One region of the Bacillus sp. V2I10 genome, then DNA from elsewhere that is predicted to be linked to it. Evidence: riboswitches for the same ligand, from Rfam matches in the RefSeq annotation. Region 1 holds a riboswitch; each other region holds the start of a gene.
What was found. Region 1 has a riboswitch for cobalamin ahead of metE (5-methyltetrahydropteroyltriglutamate--homocysteine S-methyltransferase). Riboswitches for the same ligand answer to the same signal wherever they lie in the genome.

Region 2: another riboswitch for cobalamin. It lies ahead of QFZ72_RS10550 (DUF4430 domain-containing protein); the one in region 1 lies ahead of metE (5-methyltetrahydropteroyltriglutamate--homocysteine S-methyltransferase).
Region 3: another riboswitch for cobalamin. It lies ahead of QFZ72_RS14875 (cob(I)yrinic acid a,c-diamide adenosyltransferase); the one in region 1 lies ahead of metE (5-methyltetrahydropteroyltriglutamate--homocysteine S-methyltransferase).

Annotation. Positions count from the first base shown of each region.
Region 1 is NZ_JAUSYV010000001.1:2,763,545-2,770,558, reverse strand. Features, by position in the region: gene QFZ72_RS13890 (peptide MFS transporter) at 1-1,456, shown strand, start outside; gene metE (5-methyltetrahydropteroyltriglutamate--homocysteine S-methyltransferase) at 1,520-3,799, opposite strand; cobalamin riboswitch at 3,948-4,152, opposite strand; gene QFZ72_RS13880 (GNAT family N-acetyltransferase) at 4,224-5,012, opposite strand; gene QFZ72_RS13875 (ATP-binding protein) at 5,150-6,418, shown strand; gene QFZ72_RS13870 (GNAT family N-acetyltransferase) at 6,752-7,014, shown strand, end outside.
Region 2 is NZ_JAUSYV010000001.1:2,076,132-2,083,145, forward strand. Features, by position in the region: gene QFZ72_RS10540 (response regulator transcription factor) at 36-758, shown strand; gene QFZ72_RS10545 (ATP-binding protein) at 755-2,560, shown strand; cobalamin riboswitch at 2,651-2,853, shown strand; gene QFZ72_RS10550 (DUF4430 domain-containing protein) at 3,020-3,439, shown strand; gene QFZ72_RS10555 (ECF transporter S component) at 3,454-3,969, shown strand; gene QFZ72_RS10560 (cob(I)yrinic acid a,c-diamide adenosyltransferase) at 4,041-4,619, shown strand; gene sigX (RNA polymerase sigma factor SigX) at 4,905-5,441, shown strand; gene QFZ72_RS10570 (hypothetical protein) at 5,438-6,580, shown strand; gene QFZ72_RS10575 (M23 family metallopeptidase) at 7,005-7,014, shown strand, end outside.
Region 3 is NZ_JAUSYV010000001.1:2,953,734-2,960,747, forward strand. Features, by position in the region: gene QFZ72_RS14860 (hypothetical protein) at 1-34, opposite strand, end outside; gene QFZ72_RS14865 (M20 family metallo-hydrolase) at 266-1,516, shown strand; gene QFZ72_RS14870 (Dph6-related ATP pyrophosphatase) at 1,772-2,449, shown strand; cobalamin riboswitch at 2,529-2,710, shown strand; gene QFZ72_RS14875 (cob(I)yrinic acid a,c-diamide adenosyltransferase) at 2,840-3,388, shown strand; gene QFZ72_RS14880 (cobyric acid synthase) at 3,372-4,904, shown strand; gene cobT (nicotinate-nucleotide--dimethylbenzimidazole phosphoribosyltransferase) at 4,907-5,962, shown strand; gene QFZ72_RS14890 (ABC transporter substrate-binding protein) at 5,996-6,985, shown strand; gene QFZ72_RS14895 (FecCD family ABC transporter permease) at 6,948-7,014, shown strand, end outside.

The DNA of each region.
Region 1 (7,014 bases):
ACCGCAAAAAGGTTTTTTCGGTCATCCTAAAGGATTGTTCACGCTATTCTTCACAGAATTTTGGGAGCGTTTTTCTTATTATGGGATGAGAGCTATTCTTCTGTATTATATGTATTATTCCATGAAAGATGGCGGACTTGGTCTTGATCAGACTACTGCTCTTTCCATTATGTCCATCTATGGTTCCCTCGTTTATATGTCCGGAATCATCGGAGGCTGGATATCCGACAGATTGCTAGGAAATACACGAACTGTTTTTTATGGCGGAGTTCTTATTATGCTTGGTCATATTATTCTTGCTTTCCCTGGAAGCATTGCAGCATTTTTCGTGTCAATGTTCTTCATTGTAATCGGTACCGGGTTGCTTAAGCCGAATATTTCGAATATTGTGGGTGATCTATACAGCAAAGATGATAATCGCCGCGATTCAGGATTCAGCATTTTCTACATGGGAATCAACTTAGGCGGTCTGCTAGCCCCAATTATTGTTGGTACTGTAGGTCAAAAATACAATTTTCATTTAGGTTTTGGACTTGCTGCAATTGGTATGGCCTTAGGATTAATCGTCTTCTTGCTGACAAAAAAGAAAAATCTTGGATTGGCCGGAAATGCAGTTCCAAACCCGCTTACTCCTTCTGAAAGAAAAAAAGTTTTCGGAAGATTGGCTATTGGTATAGCTGTTATCGGAATTTTAGGAGCAATTTCTATTTCAACCGGCTATCTGACGATAGAAAGATTTACTTTCTTAATCAGTATTTTAGGTATTTTAATTCCTACGGTTTACTTCATTGTGATGTACCGCAGTCCTAAGTCAACAGATGTTGAACGCTCTCGCCTTATTGCTTATATTCCACTGTTCATTGCGGCAATGGTTTTCTGGGCGATACAGGAACAAGGAGCTACGATTCTTGGAGCATACGCTGATACTCGAACTCAATTAAAATTTGGCGGTTTTGAAATTCCATCATCATTATTTCAATCGTTAAATCCATTATTCGTTGTCTTCTTGGCGCCGGTGTTTGCATGGCTCTGGATTAAACTAGGCAATCGTCAGCCATCTACATCGAAAAAATTTGCATTTGGTTTGTTTTTTGCAGGTTTATCATTTTTGATTATGATTATTCCTGCTTACGTGAACGGAACAGATTCACTTGCTAACCCGATTTGGCTAATACTTAGCTTCTTCCTGGTTGTACTCGGAGAGCTTTGTCTGTCACCTGTTGGTTTATCTACAACGACAAAGCTTGCTCCAGCTGCATTCTCAGCACAGACAATGAGTCTATGGTTCCTGACAAGTGCATCTGCACAAGCTATTAACGCTCAAATTGTAAAATTCTACAAACCCGAAACTGAAATTCTCTATTTTGGTATCATCGGCGGTATAGCGGTACTTTTAGGAGTTCTGATGCTTCTTCTTTCTCCTAAAATTCAAAGTTACATGAAAGGTGTCCGCTAAGATGCCGAACAAGCCTGTTCCGTTTTTAGGAACAGGCTTGTTTTTTGATTACACTGGAGAGACTTATACTGATGCAGCCTCGCTTGCTTTTTCTCTGCAGCTTTTCGCGGCTGTCACCATCACTTTTAATGCTTCAATCGTTTCCGTGACTCCTCTTGTCTTCAGCCCGCAGTCAGGATTGACCCAAAAAAGATCCGGATCTAAAACCTGCAGGGCACGTTCAATATTCATGACGAGTTCGTTTTCAGTCGGGACTCTTGGGCTGTGAATATCGTATACGCCTAACCCAATCCCTTTCCCATATGAATTTTTCTCAAATGAATGGATGAGTTCACCGTGGCTTCTTGAAGTTTCAATTGAAATGACATCTGCATCTAATGCATCAATCGCTTCGATAATATCTTCAAAATTCGAATAGCACATATGTGTATGAATTTGTGTGTCCGGCTGGACGGAAGCTGTTGACCGCTTAAATGCCGTCACCGCATCTTTTAAATACTCATTCCATTTCTCCGATTTCAGCGGGAGGCCTTCCCTGAGTGCCGGCTCATCTACTTGTATCATCGCAATACCAGCTTGTTCAAGTGCCTCAACTTCTTTTCGGATGCAGAGTGATAATTGATTAAGGACACTTGATTTAGGGAGATCATTTCGAACAAATGACCAGTTTAAAATCGTGACAGGACCTGTCAGCATCCCTTTTACAGGTTTTTCAGTAAGACTTTGAGCAAAAACGGTTTCTTTTACTGTCATTGGCTTCTCAAGTACTACATCTCCATATATAACTGGCGGTCTGACGCAGCGCGAGCCATAGGATTGCACCCAGCCAAAAGTCGTAATCGCTATACCGGATAATTTTTCACCAAAGAACTCCACCATGTCCGTCCTTTCAAATTCTCCATGCACCAGAACGTCCAGCTCAAGATTTTCCTGAATTTCAACCCATTTTTTTATTTCTTCTTCTATATAAATACTGTATTGCTGTTCACTCAATTCGCCTTTTTTCCATTTAAGGCGCTGAGCCCGAACCTCTTTTGTTTGCGGAAAGCTCCCGATCGTTGTTGTAGGAAGCAAAGGAAGGCTGAACCGGTTGTTTTGCAGTTTTCTCCGCAGGCAAGCTTCCATTCTCTCTGTTGAAAAGGAATCCAGCTGATTCATCGCATCCTGAACAGCACTTTGGTTTCTCAGCTTTGATGATGATAAATGATCAGTAGCTGAATCATATTCTTTAAGTACCTCTGCTTCAGTTTCAAAGTTGAAAAACTTCGTTAAGACACTCAGCTCGTAAAGCTTCTCATCCGCAAAAGATAATGCACCTTTTACAAGAGGATCTAACTGCTGTTCATGTTCTGCAGTCACTGGCACATGAATTAAACTGCATGAAGGCTGAAGAATAAGCCGGTCCCGATCAACAGCTTCAAGGATGGTGTTGACAAGATTTACGGTCTTTTGCAGACTTGCCTTCCAAACATTACGTCCATCAATGATCCCTGCAGCAAGAACTTTGTCCTTTGGAAATCCTGCCGTTATCAACTTTTTAAGCGATACACCACTGTCATGAACAAAATCGAGTCCAATGCCATCAACGGGGAGGCTGACCAGATCCTCGTATTGCTCAACACTTTCAAAATAAGTTTGGATCAGCAGCTTTGTATTTTCTGACTCTCTTCTGATCGTTCCGTAAATTTCTTTAGCCTTTGAAAATAATGCACCATTTACATTCGATGTCACAAACACCGGTTCATCAATCTGTATCCACTCAGCGCCCGCATCTGCAAGCTCCTGAAGCACCTGAACGTATAAAGGAATTAATTTCTGAAGTACTTGGTCTTTATTTTCACCTTTTGATAAAGCAACTAAGGTAAGCGGACCGACAATAACAGGCTTACCGTTTATGCCGAGCTCTTCTTTTGCTTCAAGGTAAAGATGCAAAAGCCGGTTTTCGGTCAGCCTTGGCTCTGCCTGACCCAGTTCCGGTACAATATAATGATAATTCGTGTTAAACCATTTTGTCATTTCAGCCGCCACTTGCTCACTGCTGCCTCTTGCAATATCAAAGTAGGTCTGAAGGGAATTTGCATCCTGATTCTGGAACCTCTCCGGAAGAAGACCAAACATAACAGCTGTATCCAGTATATGATCATAATAGGTGAAGTCACCAATAGGAATTAGGTCAATTCCTTTATCCATCTGCTTCTGCAAATGAGACAGCCTGATCTCTTTCATCTTCTGTTCAAATTGCTGCTCAGTTAAATCGCCTTTCCAGAATGATTCTAACGTCTTTTTCCACTCTCTTTTTTCTCCGATTCTCGGATAACCTAAGTTTGAATTTTTAATGCTCATTGCTGCTCCCCCGTTTCTAATCTTCTCAACTTTCGGCGCATGAAAAAAACTCTCTTGCAAGAAGAGAGTTTGATGGACATAGCTAACTTGAGTTGAGACACAAGACAGGTTTCAACATATCGCATCACCCTCCCTATTCCGCGTAGGCATGAAGTGCATACGATAGGCAGGTCTCCTGACTCAGGTTCATTGTATTCTATTCCCTTCCCATTTTTCATTAGAAAAACAGTGGGCTTTTATAGAATTCTCCCCATTACAGTGGCGCGACCGTGTCGGATTTTCAACCGAGCTTCCCTTTTAAGCTAATACAGACATGCACTCTTGCAATTAGCACCTATCGCTTGAAAAAAATATTAAATTTTTAAAATTCATTAACAATTGTTTCTAAGCATAGCTGAAGTTTCGCTTTCGTGCAAGCATAATATTAAGAGTGTGCTGAGATTCCAAGGACTTTCCATTTTGCAGCCTCATAAAATCCAAGCTGTTTATAAAGTTTTCCTGCTTCTGGATTATTATAAAACAAATAAATGGCCTTTTCTTCATTTGCAATCTCCTGGCAAATGGCACGAATCACTTCAGAAGCATAACCTTTCCTCCGATGAAACGGTGGTGTAGCTACACCGGCTATAATGGCAGTATGGCAGCTTTCAATAAACACGCCGGCCGTTGAAACCATTGTTCCTCCTACTGCTTTGTAGAATACTTTCAACTTGCCTGATTCTATGTTTTGATAGTGATCATTTGCAAAGAAGTCTTCATTTGGGCCAATCATTTTATATTCATCGACATCCATGAACAAATCGTATAGTTTTCGGCATTCCTCAAGACTAGTAATCATTTTAACATTCTTGCTTGCCTGAAAATCTCTGCTTCCTACATATCTGAGCATGAACGAATCACTCTCAAGATCTATTTGAAAGTGACATTTAAACTCTTCGATCAATTCTTTTTTCCCGACAATTTTCCTGATGCCGGTTTCCCGGATGATTAATGCAAATTCTGCTAATGGGAGATTGATAACGGGGCTGTAGTAATAAATTTTTTCAGGATAGATCATTAAAATGGCGTTTAAATGCGCATTCAAATAACCTCCATAAACCATCATATGTTCTTCTGTTAAGTCTTCTATGATTAAGGCATTCAATTCCATATCGGTCCGCAAAAATTCTGCTGCCAGATCGTATTCTTTTTTAGCCATTAATTTAATTTGCATTTGCTTTTTGCTCCATTACATTTCTCCTGACAAAAAAATTTAAAGTCTTTTAGAATATTCTAACATTCTCTAGTAAATTTGATATATATTTTAATAGATAAGTTTTTTAATACTTTTGCGGATAAGGTGAGAACTACATGGGAATGAAGGATGTATTACTGAATTTTTTACTTGTTTTTTCCCCGCTGTTGATTATACAGCTGTTATATATGAGAAAAGAAACGAATAAAAAAAGAAATAAATGGCTCTTTGCTATTTTGCCTGCACTTGCGATTATTTTAAGCATGCTGTATCCGTTTATGATTGAGGATGATTTTTTCTTTGACTTCAGGCGAATTCCCTATGTAATGGGACTGTTGTACGGAGGATATCCTCTTGGATTCTTTTTATTTGCCGTTACCACTGTGACCCGGCTGCTTCTTGGGGGAAACGGCATCTATCCGACTATTGTGATGGCTGGCATTCTTGTTCTTTTCGTACCAATGCTTTCATCCTATTATTTAAAAAGCAGACTCAGAAAGAAATTAATTCTTGTTGTAGCCATCGTGCTGACATCTCTGCTTTTTTCAATCCTGCATATTGAATTGATTTATGGTTCTTTTTTTCTTCTGGAATCTTATATTAAACTTTTTATCCTCCATATATTTGCAGCTGTCATAGGAACGATTCTTTTTGAAACGATTGTCCAAAACTCTAATTTGCTGAAAAGGGTGATTAAAGCAGAAAAACTTGAAGTGGTCAGTCACTTAGCAGCAAGCATATCTCATGAAGTCCGCAATCCTCTGACGACGACAAAGGGGTTCCTGCAGCTGCTCCGAGAAGAAGATATCAGCCAGGAAAAAAAGGAAGAATACATAGAAATTTCATTAAACGAGTTAGACCGAGCGACTAACATTATCAAAGATTATCTGACATTCGCAAGACCTGAAGCTGAAAATAATGATCCGATTGAGATCCATACTGAACTTAGGAACTGCATCAACGTCATGAAGCCTCTTGCACAAATGGAAAATGTGCAGTTTAATGAAAACTTCAGTTCTGATGACATTTTAGTTCTTGGAGATCCTTTAAAACTTAAGCAATCACTGATTAATATTCTCAAAAATGGCATAGAGTCCTATTCTGCAGGCGGTTTAATAGAAGTGTCAACTTTAAAAGAAGACTCTCAAATCAAAATCGTGATATCTGACTATGGTAAAGGAATGACGGTTGATCAGGTGCTGAGGCTTGGGGAGCCCTATTTCTCTACTAAATCGAACGGAACCGGTCTTGGTATGATGGTATCTTTCAGCATTATTAAAGCAATGAACGGCCATATTTATGTGAAAAGTCAGCCTGGTACCGGTACGTCATTTACAATTTTTCTGCCAATCTATTTGAAAATGAGTGTTAACCCGCCTTACTGACTTCCTGCATAAGAAATTTGCTTTTCCTTTCTCTTTGCAGACTGTGCAGATTCAAATGTGCTTTGAGAACATTTCAGAGGATTATGCCATATATCTCTAAAAGTTTTATTCAAAACATTCTCTGCAAAAATAGAGTCGCTGCCGGCCGAATCAATAACTCTCAGGCAGCAGGACTTCGGATTGATAAGTACAATAAACCCGGGGCTGCGGTTTCTTTCTGCAGTATTCGGATTAAAGCTCATTTTCTCGATTCACACCATTCTCCTCAGACGGTTAATAGCACTTAATCATCTAAAGAAAGAAAAATAATCAGGCTGAATCAATTTTTCGATCATGAAAAAGAGAGAGGGGTATTCGTTGGCTAACTATTATACAAAATCAGTCCGCCTGATCATCCGCCCTTATCAGGCATCTGATTATCAAACATGGCTTTCAGCATATAGAAACAGGCGGCCTAAACAGCACAAATACGACGAAGGCAGGCTGGATATGACTGTTTGTACGGAAGAGTGGTTTGCTGCGTTCACCGACAAACATCAACAGCTCATCAACGAAGATAAAGCATATGTTTTCGGTGTATTCAGGTTAGCAGATGG
Region 2 (7,014 bases), 690 kb from region 1:
AATGGTATATGAGTACTTGAAGGAGGAGAAGCAAGATGGAAAACAACATGAACTATAAAATCTTGGTCGTTGACGATGAAGACAGAATCAGAAGACTTTTGAAAATGTATTTAGAGAGAGAAAACTATCAAATTGAAGAAGCTGACAACGGCAGTGATGCTCTTGAAATGGCACTGTCTACAGAATATGACTTAATCCTGCTTGATTTAATGATGCCCGGACTCGATGGGATTGAAGTTTGCAGACAACTGCGCCTGAAAAAAGCCACTCCTATCATTATGCTTACGGCAAAAGGTGAAGAGGTAAACAGGGTTCAGGGCTTTGAAGTCGGAACAGATGATTACATCGTAAAGCCTTTCAGTCCAAGAGAAGTCGTTCTGCGAGTGAAAGCACTTCTTAGACGCTCATCGACAACATCATTCCTGAAAACAGAAACGAAAGCTAAGAATGTTATCGTGTTCCCGCATCTCTCTATTGATCACGATGCACACCGGGTGCTTGCAGACGGCAAAGAGGTCAGTTTAACTCCAAAAGAATATGAGCTGCTTTATTTCCTCGCGAAAACGCCTGACAAAGTATACGACCGCGAGAAATTATTAAAAGAAGTATGGCAATACGAGTTCTTTGGTGATCTGCGTACAGTAGATACACATGTAAAACGCCTGAGAGAAAAACTGAGCAAGGTATCACCTGATGCAGCTGCCATGATCGTGACTGTTTGGGGAGTTGGATACAAATTTGAGGTAGGCAGTGAATGATGTTTTGGAAAAGCGTAGTCGGTAAACTGTGGTTTACCATTTTATTGCTCGTTTCATTTGTCTTATTAATTCTGACTGTGCTTCTTCTAGAATTCATTGAAAATTATCATGTGGACGAGGCCAAACGGGAGCTTACACAATTAGCCAACAAAATCTCGGTTATACTTGAAAATCATGAAGATCAGGAACTGGCGAGGTCAATCTCATGGGAACTGGCCGATGAACTTACAAGCATCATCATCGTCGAAGATCAGAACAAATACTGGTTTTCACCAAAGAAATTTGACAGTACCCCTGTTTTTGAAATGGAGGATATTCGGAATGACAGCGAGCTGTCTAAAGTATTTGCAAATCAAAAAAATGTCAGCAAGCTCACCGAACTCTCAAAAGAGCAGCAGATCAGTTCGGATAATAACGAGGAAGTGCTGGTCGTCGGCGTACCCTATGAGCTGAAAAATGGGGAAAACGGGGCAGTGTTTATGTCGCAGTCGCTGCTTGCTGTTCACGAAACAACAAAGCATACGACTAAATATATTCTGCTTGCGGCAGGTATTGCCATTGTATTAACAACGATATTCGCATTCTTTCTATCAACAAGAATCACTTATCCGCTAAGAAAAATGCGGGAAGTAACGCAGGAGCTTACACGCGGAAAGTTTGATACGAAGGTGCCGATTTTAAGTCATGACGAAATTGGCGAGCTTGCCGTCGCGTTTAATCAAATGGGCAGGCAGCTGAAATTCAATATCAATGCACTTAACCAGGAAAAAGAACATTTAACCAGTATTTTAAGCAGTATGGCAGACGGAGTCATTACGCTGAATATTGACGGGACGATTCTCGTGACTAATCCCCCTGCTGAACGGTTTCTTCAGTCCTGGTACTACGAACAAAAAATGCAAATCAATGAGGGAGAGGAAATCCCTCCAGAAGCAAAAGAATTATTTCAAAGAGTTGTCAACACAGAGAGAGAACACATAGTCGAGGTCAATCTTCAGGGCAGGAGCTGGGTGATGGTCATGAGCCCTCTCTATAACCAGTCATATGTTCGGGGTGCAGTTGCTGTTCTCAGAGATATGACAGAAGAGAGAAGGCTAGATAAGCTGCGGAAGGATTTTATTGCCAATGTCAGTCATGAGCTGAGAACGCCGATTGCCATGCTGCAGGGATACAGTGAAGCGATAGTCGATGACATTGCAAGCTCTGAGGAAGAGAAAAAGGAGATTGCACAGGTAATCTACGATGAATCACTGCGCATGGGAAGACTTGTTAATGATTTACTGGATCTGGCAAGAATGGAAGCCGGTCACATTTCTCTGAATTTAGAACGAATCTCGATTTATGAATTTATTGAAAAAATCAACCGAAAATTCCAGGGACTTGCAAGGGACAAAAAAATCACGTTAACCTCTTCATTTTTAATAGAAGACCCTGAGTTTGTTCTGGATCCCGATAAGATTGAGCAGGTTTTGACGAATCTTATTGATAATGCGATCAGACATACGCTTGAAGGGGGATCTGTTGAAATTCATGTTCAAACCGTTGCTGGCGGCATGAAAATAGACGTAAAAGATACAGGTACAGGTATTATAGAAGAGGATCTGCCTTTTGTCTTTGAACGGTTTTATAAAGCGGACAAAGCAAGAACTAGAGGCCGTTCGGGCACCGGCCTTGGCCTGGCGATTGCAAAAAACATCGTAGATGCCCATTCCGGCACGATCAATGTGCACAGCAAGGTAAATGAAGGTACAGCCTTCAGCTTCTATTTGCCTCGAAAAAGCAGTCTTTCTGATAGAACGTGACGAAAATTCTTGTTTCATAAGGAACACCTAATGAAATTTCTGTTGAAGACCTGAGTCATTTTATGTAAAATAAGACTGAATTAATAAAATTGTATATTTTGAGATATAGGTGCTTTACGCTTAATAGGGAATCAGGTGCAATGCCTGAACTGTCCCCGCAACTGTATTTGCCAACGAAACTTTGGGTTAAACCACTGTATAATTAGATGGCTCTATTGCTGTTTATTATATGGGAAGGTTCAAGTGGAGAATGAAGCAAAAGTCAGTAGACCTGCCGGAATCTCTTACATTGTTTGTATTCTTCGGGGGTTGAGCATAGAAACGGCAGGATTTATGTTTCTTTGCATACAATCTGTATCTTATTATGCCGTTTATTAAGCCCATCTGCAGATGGGCTTTTTTGTTTTGTGGTTTCATGATTCACCAAATAGATACATACAGAAGAAGGAGAGATTTGTTGTGAATAAATTTTTAAGCTTACTATCCGTTTTCTTTTTAGCGCTGCTTGCAGCATGCGGAAATACAGCAGAGGAGCCGAAGAAGGAAGCTCCGGGATCAGAGCAGGCTGCTGAAAATGGAGAAAAAACAGAAGAGACAAAAGCTGTTGTAACACTGACTAAAAACGAAAAGGCAGAGAAAGTTGATTCAAAAGAAGTATCTTTTGAAGAAGGGCAGACTCTGATGGATGCAATGAAAGCGAATTTTGAAGTGGAAGAAGCTGGAGGGTTCATCAGCGGAATTGATGGAATGATGGCAAGCGATAAGGATAAAACCTACTGGCACTTAATCGTAAATGGCGAAGATGCGATGACTGGTGCTAATGAAATCGAGCTGAAAGATGGAGATAAAGTAGAGTTCGATTTAAGAAAATATGAGTAATCCTGGATCACGTTATGACAACTAGAAGAATCAGTCTGCTTTCCCTGCTGATTGCTTTATCAGTTGTAGGGCGAATGGCCTTTCAATTTGTTCCGAACGTCCAGCCAATGACAGCGATTATTCTGATTACTTCTATCTTAATTGGTCCTGTAAATGGCATGATTGTAGCCGTATTAGGCTGCTTCTTGAGCAATTTGCTGCTCGGAATGGGGACATGGACAATCTGGCAAATGCTCGCATGGGGTACACTCGCGTTATTATCAGGTCTATTAGGCAAATATGTGAAATCAAATCGTCTGATCATCTTTACACCCATTTCTGTATTGTCGGGTTATCTATTCGGGTTTGTTGTATCACTGAATATGTTTGTTTTAACTGACCATGGCTTAGCTTATTACCTTGCAGGTTTGCCTTTTGATACCGCACATGCAATCGGAAATGGAATTTTCTTTCTTCTGCTTTATCCTGTTATGCGAAAAACGTTTGAGTATTACTTGAATAAGAAGGATTATGGCATAACAATGCAATAAGAAAAATGGTAAAATAAAAGAGCGATAAGATTCGCTCTTTTTATTTTAAACCCTAAAGGAGCTGCTTAAAATTGAATCTGTATACGAGAACTGGCGACAAAGGGAAAACAAGTATAATTGGCGGCCGTGTCGACAAAGATGACTTAAGAGTCGAGGCATACGGCACAATTGATGAAGTAAATTCATTTGTCGGTCTTGCCATGACGTGGCTTCATGAAGAAAAACTGGTTGACTTGTATCATGAATTTGAAAAGATCCAGCATGAGCTGTTTGATTGCGGCAGCGATCTTGCGGTTATACATGGCAAACAGAAGCATCCCTATAAAACAACAGCTGAAATGATTGCATTTTTAGAAGAAAGAATCGATCATTATTCTGCTGAAGCTCCTCCGCTGCAGCGCTTTATCCTTCCCGGAGGCACACAGGCAGCATCGGCGATACATATAGCAAGAACAGTAGCCAGAAGAGCTGAACGCTGCATCGTTTCCCTGCAGAAGCAGACGGAGATTAATGAACACGTGCTAACATATATGAATAGATTGTCAGATTACTTCTTTGCTGCTGCAAGAGTTGCGAATGCGAGGCTTGGCTCTAAAGATGTAGAATACGAAAGAAGCGCAATCGTATTTACGAAGCCTAAACAGTCATAAAATAGCTGGAAGGAAGGGAGCACCTTCCTTTTTATACGTTCAGGAATTTATAAAAGTAAAAAGGCTGTGGATTATATAATAAAGATATCTGCGTTCGGCTCCGGCGCCTAGAGCGCGTGTCAGAACGAATCTGCCAAAAAAAGTCAAAACCCGACTTTTCTGGCGGATTCTTATCTGTCATGCCTGAGCTAAACGGGCGCTTGCGCTTTTCTTAATGGAATTAGTGAATAATATGTAACTTTTTATAAAAGAAAATCGACTAATGGTGTGATCGGAGGTACATTCATGGAAGAGGCCTTTCAGAGGATCTATGAAAAATATCATGGAGATATTTTTCAATTCTTATTTTATATGGTAAAAAATCGTGAGCAGGCTGAAGACCTCGTTCAGGAAGTATATATCCGCATTTTAAAATCCTATGACAGCTTTGAAGGCAGAAGCAGTGAAAAAACGTGGATTTTTTCTATAGCACGGCATGTTGCCATCGACTTTTTCAGAAAGCAAAAAACATTAAAGCAAAGAATTCTTGAAACATTTGACTGGGACCGGCAGCAAATTCAGGATGTTCATCCTTTGCCCGAGGAAATTGCCGCTCAAAATGAAGAATTGCAGGGAATATACCGTTCTCTTGACAGCTGTACAGTAGACCAGCGCTCTGTCATCATTCTCCGTTATCTTCAAGGGCTGTCCATTGCTGAGACTGCGGCTGCACTTGGCTTTACTGAGAGTAAGGTGAAGACCACACAGCACAGAGCATTAAAAGCATTAAAAAAACATTTGGCTGACCATAATGTGAGGGAGGAGGGGATTTTAAAGGGATGAACAAATCAAATTGGAATGAAGAACAAATTGCAAAAGCCCTAAGAAAGCTTCCTGCGATTGAAGATAAACGGACTTCTGCTGAAATTTATGCCCGATTGCCGAAAAAAGAATATAAACACAGAAAGCCCTGGGTGACACCTGCTTTCGCAAGCATTGCCGCACTTATCATACTCTTATTAATATCGCCATACTTCCTTAATCAGCTCGGAGTAAACGAAAGCAAATCAGATTCAAGCACTGACAAAGCAAGTTATGAACAAGCAGAGCAATCCATACAGGACTCAAGTTTAAAGAGTGAATCTAACCTTTACGTTCAGTCTAAAAAAACCACATTTGTTGCCCGTCCCGAAGACCAGGTTTCAATTGTCACACTTGCATATCCTGATCAGCAAGTTCAAAACATGATTCCAGTCAGCGTTAAAATGGAGAAGAGTGAAGATTATCTGAAATTATTTCAATCGGCTCTTTCAGCATTTGATCCAGCACAGCTCGGCTTGAGTTCTTCTTCTTTAACGGGAACTAACCTTGATTATGCGGAAGGGACGACTTCTAAGCTTTTAATCGACGTGAACGAAAATTCTTTTGCTCAGTCCTCTTCAGAAACGGACAACAAACTTTTTACAGAAGGCATTGAAGAGTCCTTCCGCTGGCAGGGCGTGGAAGAAGCAGAGTACTATAAAAACGGAGAGAAAGGTATAGAGCTTGGTGCATATGGTTTCCAGGAAGGAATGAAACTGGACAAATTCAAAAGAAAAGCTTATTTCCTATACCAAGAGAGCCTTGAAGCGCCTAAACTTCTTGCACCATCCCTGCTCCCATTCGAAAAGCTGTCTGAGGCATTGTCCGCAATGAAAGGCAATGGAACGCTCGGGCTTAAGCCTGTCATCGAAAAAACAGTGGTCATTAAAGAGATTGAAGAAAAAAATCATAACGTAACAATTGAGTTTACAGATGAATCAACAATTGATGATAATGAAACAGATACTCTGATGCTTGAAGCCATCCTAATGACAGCTAAAGAGTTTGGATATGAGAATGTGAAGTTTGAAGGAATAAATGTAGATAGAGTCGGAGAGATGGATGTTACAGAGGCAGTGCCTGTGCCATTTTCTCCAAATCCAGTCGATTTAAAAGAATAAAGAGATGTGAAGACCGCAGCAGGTATGCTGCGGTTTTTTCTTTTCATTTTATTTTATTGGATTTTGCCGAGCCTGGTAACTTCACGATTTTGCTGAAAAGAAGAGCCTTTTCGCAAATAAGCTGATATTTTCCGCTGAATAATCATAATTCGCATTTAAAAAGAAGGGCAAAACAAGCTTAAGGCAGGTTCGCCTTAATAGAGGCAGCAAGCAAACTTAAAAAGAGAAACAAGCAGTTTCATAAAAAAAATCTAATTTTAATTATGATATAAAGTTATAGAAAAAATACAGGATTTATCCTGCTTCCCGCACTTATCAAAACAAGGACGGTCTTTGTAAAGGCAATCTTCATGTATGAAATGGAAATCACTGCATAATACTAGTATTGGTCATTTTTTGACAAACAAGTATCTAGGGGGAAGCTATGTTAGATT
Region 3 (7,014 bases), 190 kb from region 1:
AATTCATATTGTTCAGTTCATATCTTGCTTTCATAGCTGAAAGGAACCTCCAGTGGTCATTTAGATTATATCTACTATTTTATAGGTATGGAAAGAAAAGCACAACGAAGCTGATGAATTATTGAAAGAGAACAAGCGAAAGATTCTTCTGGACAAAATGTAACATTTCATCATTATTCTTTTTACATAACGAAACATGTAATAAGAGGATTTTTCCTATACTATTAATACAGAATATTCTATTAATTATAAAGGAGGAATATTTTTGGTTGATAAAACTCTGACAATAAACAAAGTACGTCTTGAAGAAAGAATAAATGCCCTTGCACAGATAGGAAAAATCAGTGAGACCGGAGTTTGCAGGCTTGCCCTGTCACCTGAAGACAAAGAAGCAGTCGAAACAGTAAAAGGCTGGATGGAAGAAGCAGGATTAACCGCAAGAATTGATCACTTTGGAAATCTGATCGGACGGCTTGAAGGAAGGAATCCTGAAGCTCCCGTATTAATGATTGGTTCACATATTGATTCACAGCCGTATGCGGGCAGATTTGACGGAGTAATCGGTGTTTTAGGTGCACTAGAGGCCGCTCAAACATTGAAAGAGCTGAATATTACTCCCAATATGCCAATTGAAATCGTCGCATTTTGTGACGAAGAGGGCTGCCGCTTTAATAAAGGATTGTTCGGAGTGAGGGGAATCCTTGGCAAACTGGAAGCAGGGGAGTTAGACCGGACAGATAAAAATGGAATCACGCGAAAAGAGTCATTGATTGAATTTGGATGTGATCCCGAAAAATTTAAGGACTCAGAATATCCTGCTGGAAGCATTTCCGCATTTATAGAGCTCCACATTGAACAAGGGCCGATTCTTGAAGCAAAAGATACACCAGTGGGAATCGTTACAGGCATATCAGGACCATTATGGCTGACGGTAGAACTCGAGGGCTTTGCAGGTCACGCAGGATCCGTTCCCATGCATATGAGGCAGGATGCGCTGGTAGGAGCTGCAAAAATTGTTGTTGCCCTTAATGAATTAACAAGTGAGGATGTCACTGCGCCTACAGTCGGTACAGTCGGAAGCATGAAGATCTTCCCTGACTCCCGAAACATCATTCCGGAAAAAGTCAGCTTTACAATCGATTTAAGAGATATTGAGATTGAAAGACGCGATTTTATTGAAAATCTGCTGAGAAAAAAAATCCACACCATTTCTGAACGGCATGGTTTAACTTATACCATTTCAGAAGATACAAATAGTGAACCGCGGTATTGCTCTGAAAGAATTATGAAGGTAATGAGAAAGGAGAGTGCACATATCGGACTGAATCCGATTGAATTGATGAGCGGCCCTTTTCATGATTCATTAGCGATGTCGTACGAATGTGAGTATGGGATGATCTTTGTCCGCTGTAAAGACGGTATCAGCCATAATCCTAAAGAATTTTCAACAATGGAGGATATCTCACTTGGAACGGAGCTATTATACAGAACGGCTATGAAAATGGCACTTGATTAATTTCCAGAGATGAAAGAACAAAACAACATCAATTCTTTTTGGCGCTTAAATGGATAAATATTCATTCCGGCGTTTTTTTTTATAAAATTATCGGTAAAGTCAATCAAGCCGGTGTATATTAATTCAATTTTAAAACGAATTGATTTTTATCGAATGGCCATTTTTGTGATCTAATATTCATTTTGACACAAGGTTTCCGATAAATCATAATGATTAATAAATGGTCAACCATCTTACATAAGGGGTGAAATAAAAATGAAGAAAAAAATTGCTCTATCATGGAGCGGCGGCAAAGATGGCTGTATGGCACTGCATAAGCTCATTGGCCAAGGTCATGAAATTGCCTGTCTTATAACCACTGTACCTGTTGAGCTTGAAAGAACGTTCGGACATGGTGAGAAAATGGAAGCAATACTAAAACAAAGCGAAGCCTTAGGTATTCCTGTACATTTTATTAGATGCACATTTAAAGGATATACTCAAAGTTTTATAGATTCACTTAAAGATTTGAAGAAGAAGTACCATCTTACAAGTGCAGCTTTCGGAGATTTATATCTTGATGAACACCGCAGCTGGGGAGAAAATGCGGCAGAATCAGCTGGCTTAGAAGCACTGTACCCTTTATGGATGAAGAAGGATGAAGCACCTCAAGCCCTTCATGCTTTTGCAGATAGCGGATACAAAGCAGTCATCATCAGAACTCAGGATGATGTGCTTGATGGGACATGGCTCGGCCAGGAAATTGATCAGCAGCTTATAGAAAGAATGAAGTCCACACAGATATGTCCAATGGGTGAGGCAGGAGAATATCATACCTTTGTGTATGATGGCCCGTTATTTAAGAAGCTGATCCAACTGCAATTTGGCGAGAGAATTCAAATGGAAACAACGACACGCCTGGAGCTTGAGGATTTTAGCTTAATCGAGAAATAGCCTGAATAAATAAGTTCTATTTCAGATTCAGGAAAAAGAAGTTGATGACATTTCCAGATTTATAGATTACAATGAACAAAAAATATGATTCTTTAAAAGTGCCTGATGTGATCAGGATAATAGGGAAACCGGTTAGAATCCGGTGCAGCCCCCGCTACTGTAAGCGCAGATTCATTGAGACGCCACTGACTTTTCAAGTTGGGAAGGTTCAATGAAAAATGAAGCGCAAGCCAGGAGACCTGCTTTTAATGATTGATTGCTTGTTTTTCGGTGGGAAGAATAAGTCAGGTACCCTTAGTGTGTGTGACTTTGCTTATTAAAGGCCTTGACTGACTTCCATTCAGTTCAAGGTCTTTTTTATGTTTATAGACAAAAAGAGGAGATGCGTGAATGACAGGAAATGATCAAAAAGGAAGATTGCTTGTTTATACGGGTAATGGCAAAGGAAAAACAACGGCATCCATCGGTCTTGCTGTCCGGGCGATTGGAAGAGATATGAAAGTATCCATCCTGCAGTTTATAAAATCACCTGAGAGAACCTATGGAGAAAAAAACGTGCTTGAAAAACTCAGCGGTGCTGAAATCCATCAGCTTGGAGCAGGATTCACTTGGACTAAAACACCTGATGTGCACCGGAAAGCGTTAAAATCAGCCTGGCAAATCGCTAAGGAAAAGATTTTGAGCGGTGATTATGATGTCGTTATTCTTGATGAAATCAATAATGCGCTTGCTATTCATACGTTTCCGATCGATGACGTCCTGCCTATTGAGGACGTCATACAGACAATTCAAAACCGGCCAAATCATGTTCACATTGTTTTGACTGGAAGAGATGCAAAGGATGAAATAAAAGAAATCGCTGACCTTGTGTCTGTTATCAATGTTGAAAAGCACTACTATGAAGAAGGTGTAGATGCCATATATGGGATTGAATACTAATGAGCAAAAAACATTAAAACTGATGATTCAGGGTACACACTCTGACGCTGGAAAAAGCATGCTCGTCACGGCACTATGCCGGATATTTCGAGAGGATGGCTATCAAACAGCGCCCTTTAAATCACAAAATATGGCTCTGAATTCTTACATTACGAGTGATGGCAAGGAAATAGGCAGAGCTCAGGGAATTCAGGCGGAAGCTGCCGGAATTGAAGCCACAACTGATATGAATCCTATCCTAATTAAACCTTCAAAAGAGACGGAATCTCAGGTCGTGTTTCACGGGAAGCCCTATGCAAATATGAAGGCATCCGAGTACAGAGAGGACTTTTTCAAGTTAGGCCTTGCGGCGATCAAAGAATCGCTGAGGAAGCTGTCGAACAAATACGAGGTCATTGTGATAGAAGGCGCAGGTTCACCTGCAGAAGTTAATTTAAATGACCGTGAGCTTGTCAATATGAGAGTAGCAGCAATTGCAGAAGCTCCAGTGATTTTAATCGGAGATATTGACAAAGGAGGCGTTTTCGCCAGTCTGGTCGGGACCCTTCAGCTCATTAGCGAGTGTGACCGCAAGCGGATTATTGGTGTCATTATAAATAAATTCAGAGGGGACCTTTCACTGCTTCAGCCGGGATTGGACTGGTTTGAAGAATATACGGGGCTTCCGGTACTTGGAGTTGTTCCCTTTTTGCCTGACCTTGAAATAGATGGGGAAGATTCCCTTGTTTTAAGCCAGTATTCAAACGGTACCAATCACGATGCAGAACTTGACGTCGCTGTCCTTTCTTATCCGAGATTATCCAACTTTACAGATATTGATCCGTTAAGACTGGAGCCTGATGTGAATATCCGTTTTGTTAAAAAAGCTGCGCATTTTGGAAGTCCAGATCTCATCATTTTGCCTGGAACGAAAAACACAGCTGAAGACCTGCTGTTTCTTAAGGAGACAGGACTCTTTGACAAAATAAGATCTGCTTATGAAAAAGGAACTCAACTAGCAGGCATTTGCGGAGGCTTTCAAATGCTCGGCGAAAAGCTGATGGATCCAAACGGTGTTGAATCAAATCATCAGGAACTCGGTGGACTTGGTATTTTTCCTGTCCGTACAACCATCTATTCCGAAAAGAAAACCATCCGCTCAGAGGGCTATTGCTCACTAAAAGATTTTGGCAGAATTTCTTTATCAGGGTATGAGATCCATATGGGACAAACAGCAAAAACAAGAAAAGTAGATCCTTTTTCAGTCCTCTCCGGAACAGAGGAAGGCTGTACCGCTCGAGATGGCCAGGTGTTCGGCACGTACTTGCATGATGTTTTTCATAACGATGAATTCAGATGGCTTTATTTGAATAAGCTGCGCCAGAAAAAAGGCCTGAAGCCGATTGAGCGCTCGCTCCGCTTTCGTTCTTTTAAAGAAAGCGAATACGACAGACTTGCTGCCCACGTTAAAGGCTCTATTGAAATGAAAAAGATATATTCAGCAATGAAAACGTTTTTTAAAAAGGAGGAGAATTAGAAATGATTGATATTTATCAGCAGATAGATGCAATAGAGCCTGTCAGTAAACAAAAAGGGATTGAAGCTTTAGCCTACATACATTCCTTAACAAAGCCAATGAACAGTCTTGGAGAAATAGAAAAAATTGCTGTGCAGCTTTCAGAAATCACAACTGATGTAAAACCTGAAGTATTTCCCCCGGGTGTAATCGTCTTTGCTGCAGACCACGGAGTAGCAGAGGAAGGAGTCTCTGCTTATCCTCAAGAGGTGACTTCTCAGATGGTAAACAATTTTCTGAGCGGAGGGGCAGCCATAAACGTTTTTACTAAACGGATAAATGGGTTACTGGAAATCGTGGATGCAGGAGTGAAAACAGATATTCCAGGAGTCCGTTCTGAAAAGGTCAGCTATGGAACAAAAAACTTCGCGGTTGAACCTGCCATGACAAGAAAAGAAGCACTCCGTTCACTGGAATTGGGAATGGAAAGGGCTGAAGCTATGATTAATAATGGCGCAAGGCTCCTGATCCTCGGAGAAATGGGCATTGGCAATACAACATCAAGCAGTGCCATTGCAGCCGCCCTGAGCGGATTAAAGCCTGAGGATATCACGGGCAGAGGAACAGGAATTGAGTCGAAGCAGGTTGCTTATAAAGCCGATGTTATTAAAAAAGCTCTGAATAAGCTGAAGCCTGACGCCAATGATCCGATCGATGTTCTTTCTAAGGTAGGCGGTTTTGAAATCGGAGCGATGACAGGTGCCATGCTTTACGCAGCATCTAAAAAAATTCCGGTTATTTTAGATGGATTTATATGCACAACGGCTGCGCTCGTTGCTTCTAAATTAAATCGGCATGTGCGTAATTACATGATTGCCGGGCATTTATCGGTTGAACCGGGACATCTTCATGTATTGAATTTGCTCGGAAAAAAGCCGCTGGTGTCACTGGGGATGAGGCTTGGAGAAGGAACCGGAGCTGTCCTTGTCTATCCGCTGGTTGAAGCAGCCGCTGAAATGGTAAAAGGAATGGCAACCTTTGATACGGCAGGTGTATCAAAGGAACGTGCATTAAAATAAAAAAGACAATTACATAAAAGGCGGAGAAAACAAATGAAAACATCTTTCGGCACCTATTTTCATCGTATTGCCCTTATGCTGCTTTTGCTGGCAGGAATCCTTTCGGGATGTACACAGGGAGATCAGACGCAGCAAGCGAGCAAGAGCAAGGAACAAACACAGCAGGCTGAAAAAAAGGAAGAAGCTTACCCGATAACAGTCACAGATGATGCCGGAAACGAAATAACGCTTGAGAAAAAACCTGAGAAAATTGTTTCGCTGCTTCCGAGCACGACTGAAATGCTTTTTGCTCTTGGATTGGACAAGGAAATCGTTGGTGTCTCTGATTATGACAACTATCCTGAAGCAGCTTCAAAAAAGGAAAAAGTAGGAGCACAGGATCTTAATGCAGAGAAAATCATTGCTCTGCAGCCGGATATAGCTTTTCTTCAGGAGTACCATGCAAAAAATCACGGGGAAATCATCAAACAGTTTGAAGCGGCAGGCATCAAGGTGTTTATTGTCGGCTCCCAAAATTCGTTTGAACAGGTTTACACGGCCATCCGTACTGCAGGGAAGGCAACAGGCACGTTAGATAAAGCAGACAGCATCATCGCAGATATGGATTCAAAAGTTAAGGCCATCAAGGAAAAGGCAAAAGCTGTCAAAGACAAAAAAAGAGTTTGGATTGAAGTCTCTCCACAGCCTGATATTTACACAACAGGCAAAGGAACGTTTATGAATGAAATGCTTGAAATGATTGGAGCGTTCAATGTAGCTGCATCTGAAGAAGGCTGGGTAAAAATGGACGAAGAGAAAATCGTCAGCAGCAATCCGGATGTGATCATCACTACATATGGCTACTACGTCGACAATCCAGCTGAGCAAGTTCTAAACAGAAGCGGCTGGAAAGAAGTAAAAGCTGTTCAGTCAAAACAGGTGTTTGACGTAAACAGCGACATGGTAACCCGTCCTGGACCCCGTTTAGCGGATGGAGTTGAAGAGCTTGGAAAACTCATTTATCCAGATGTTTTCAAAAAATAAACATCAGTTTCTCATTTTATTTGCAGCAG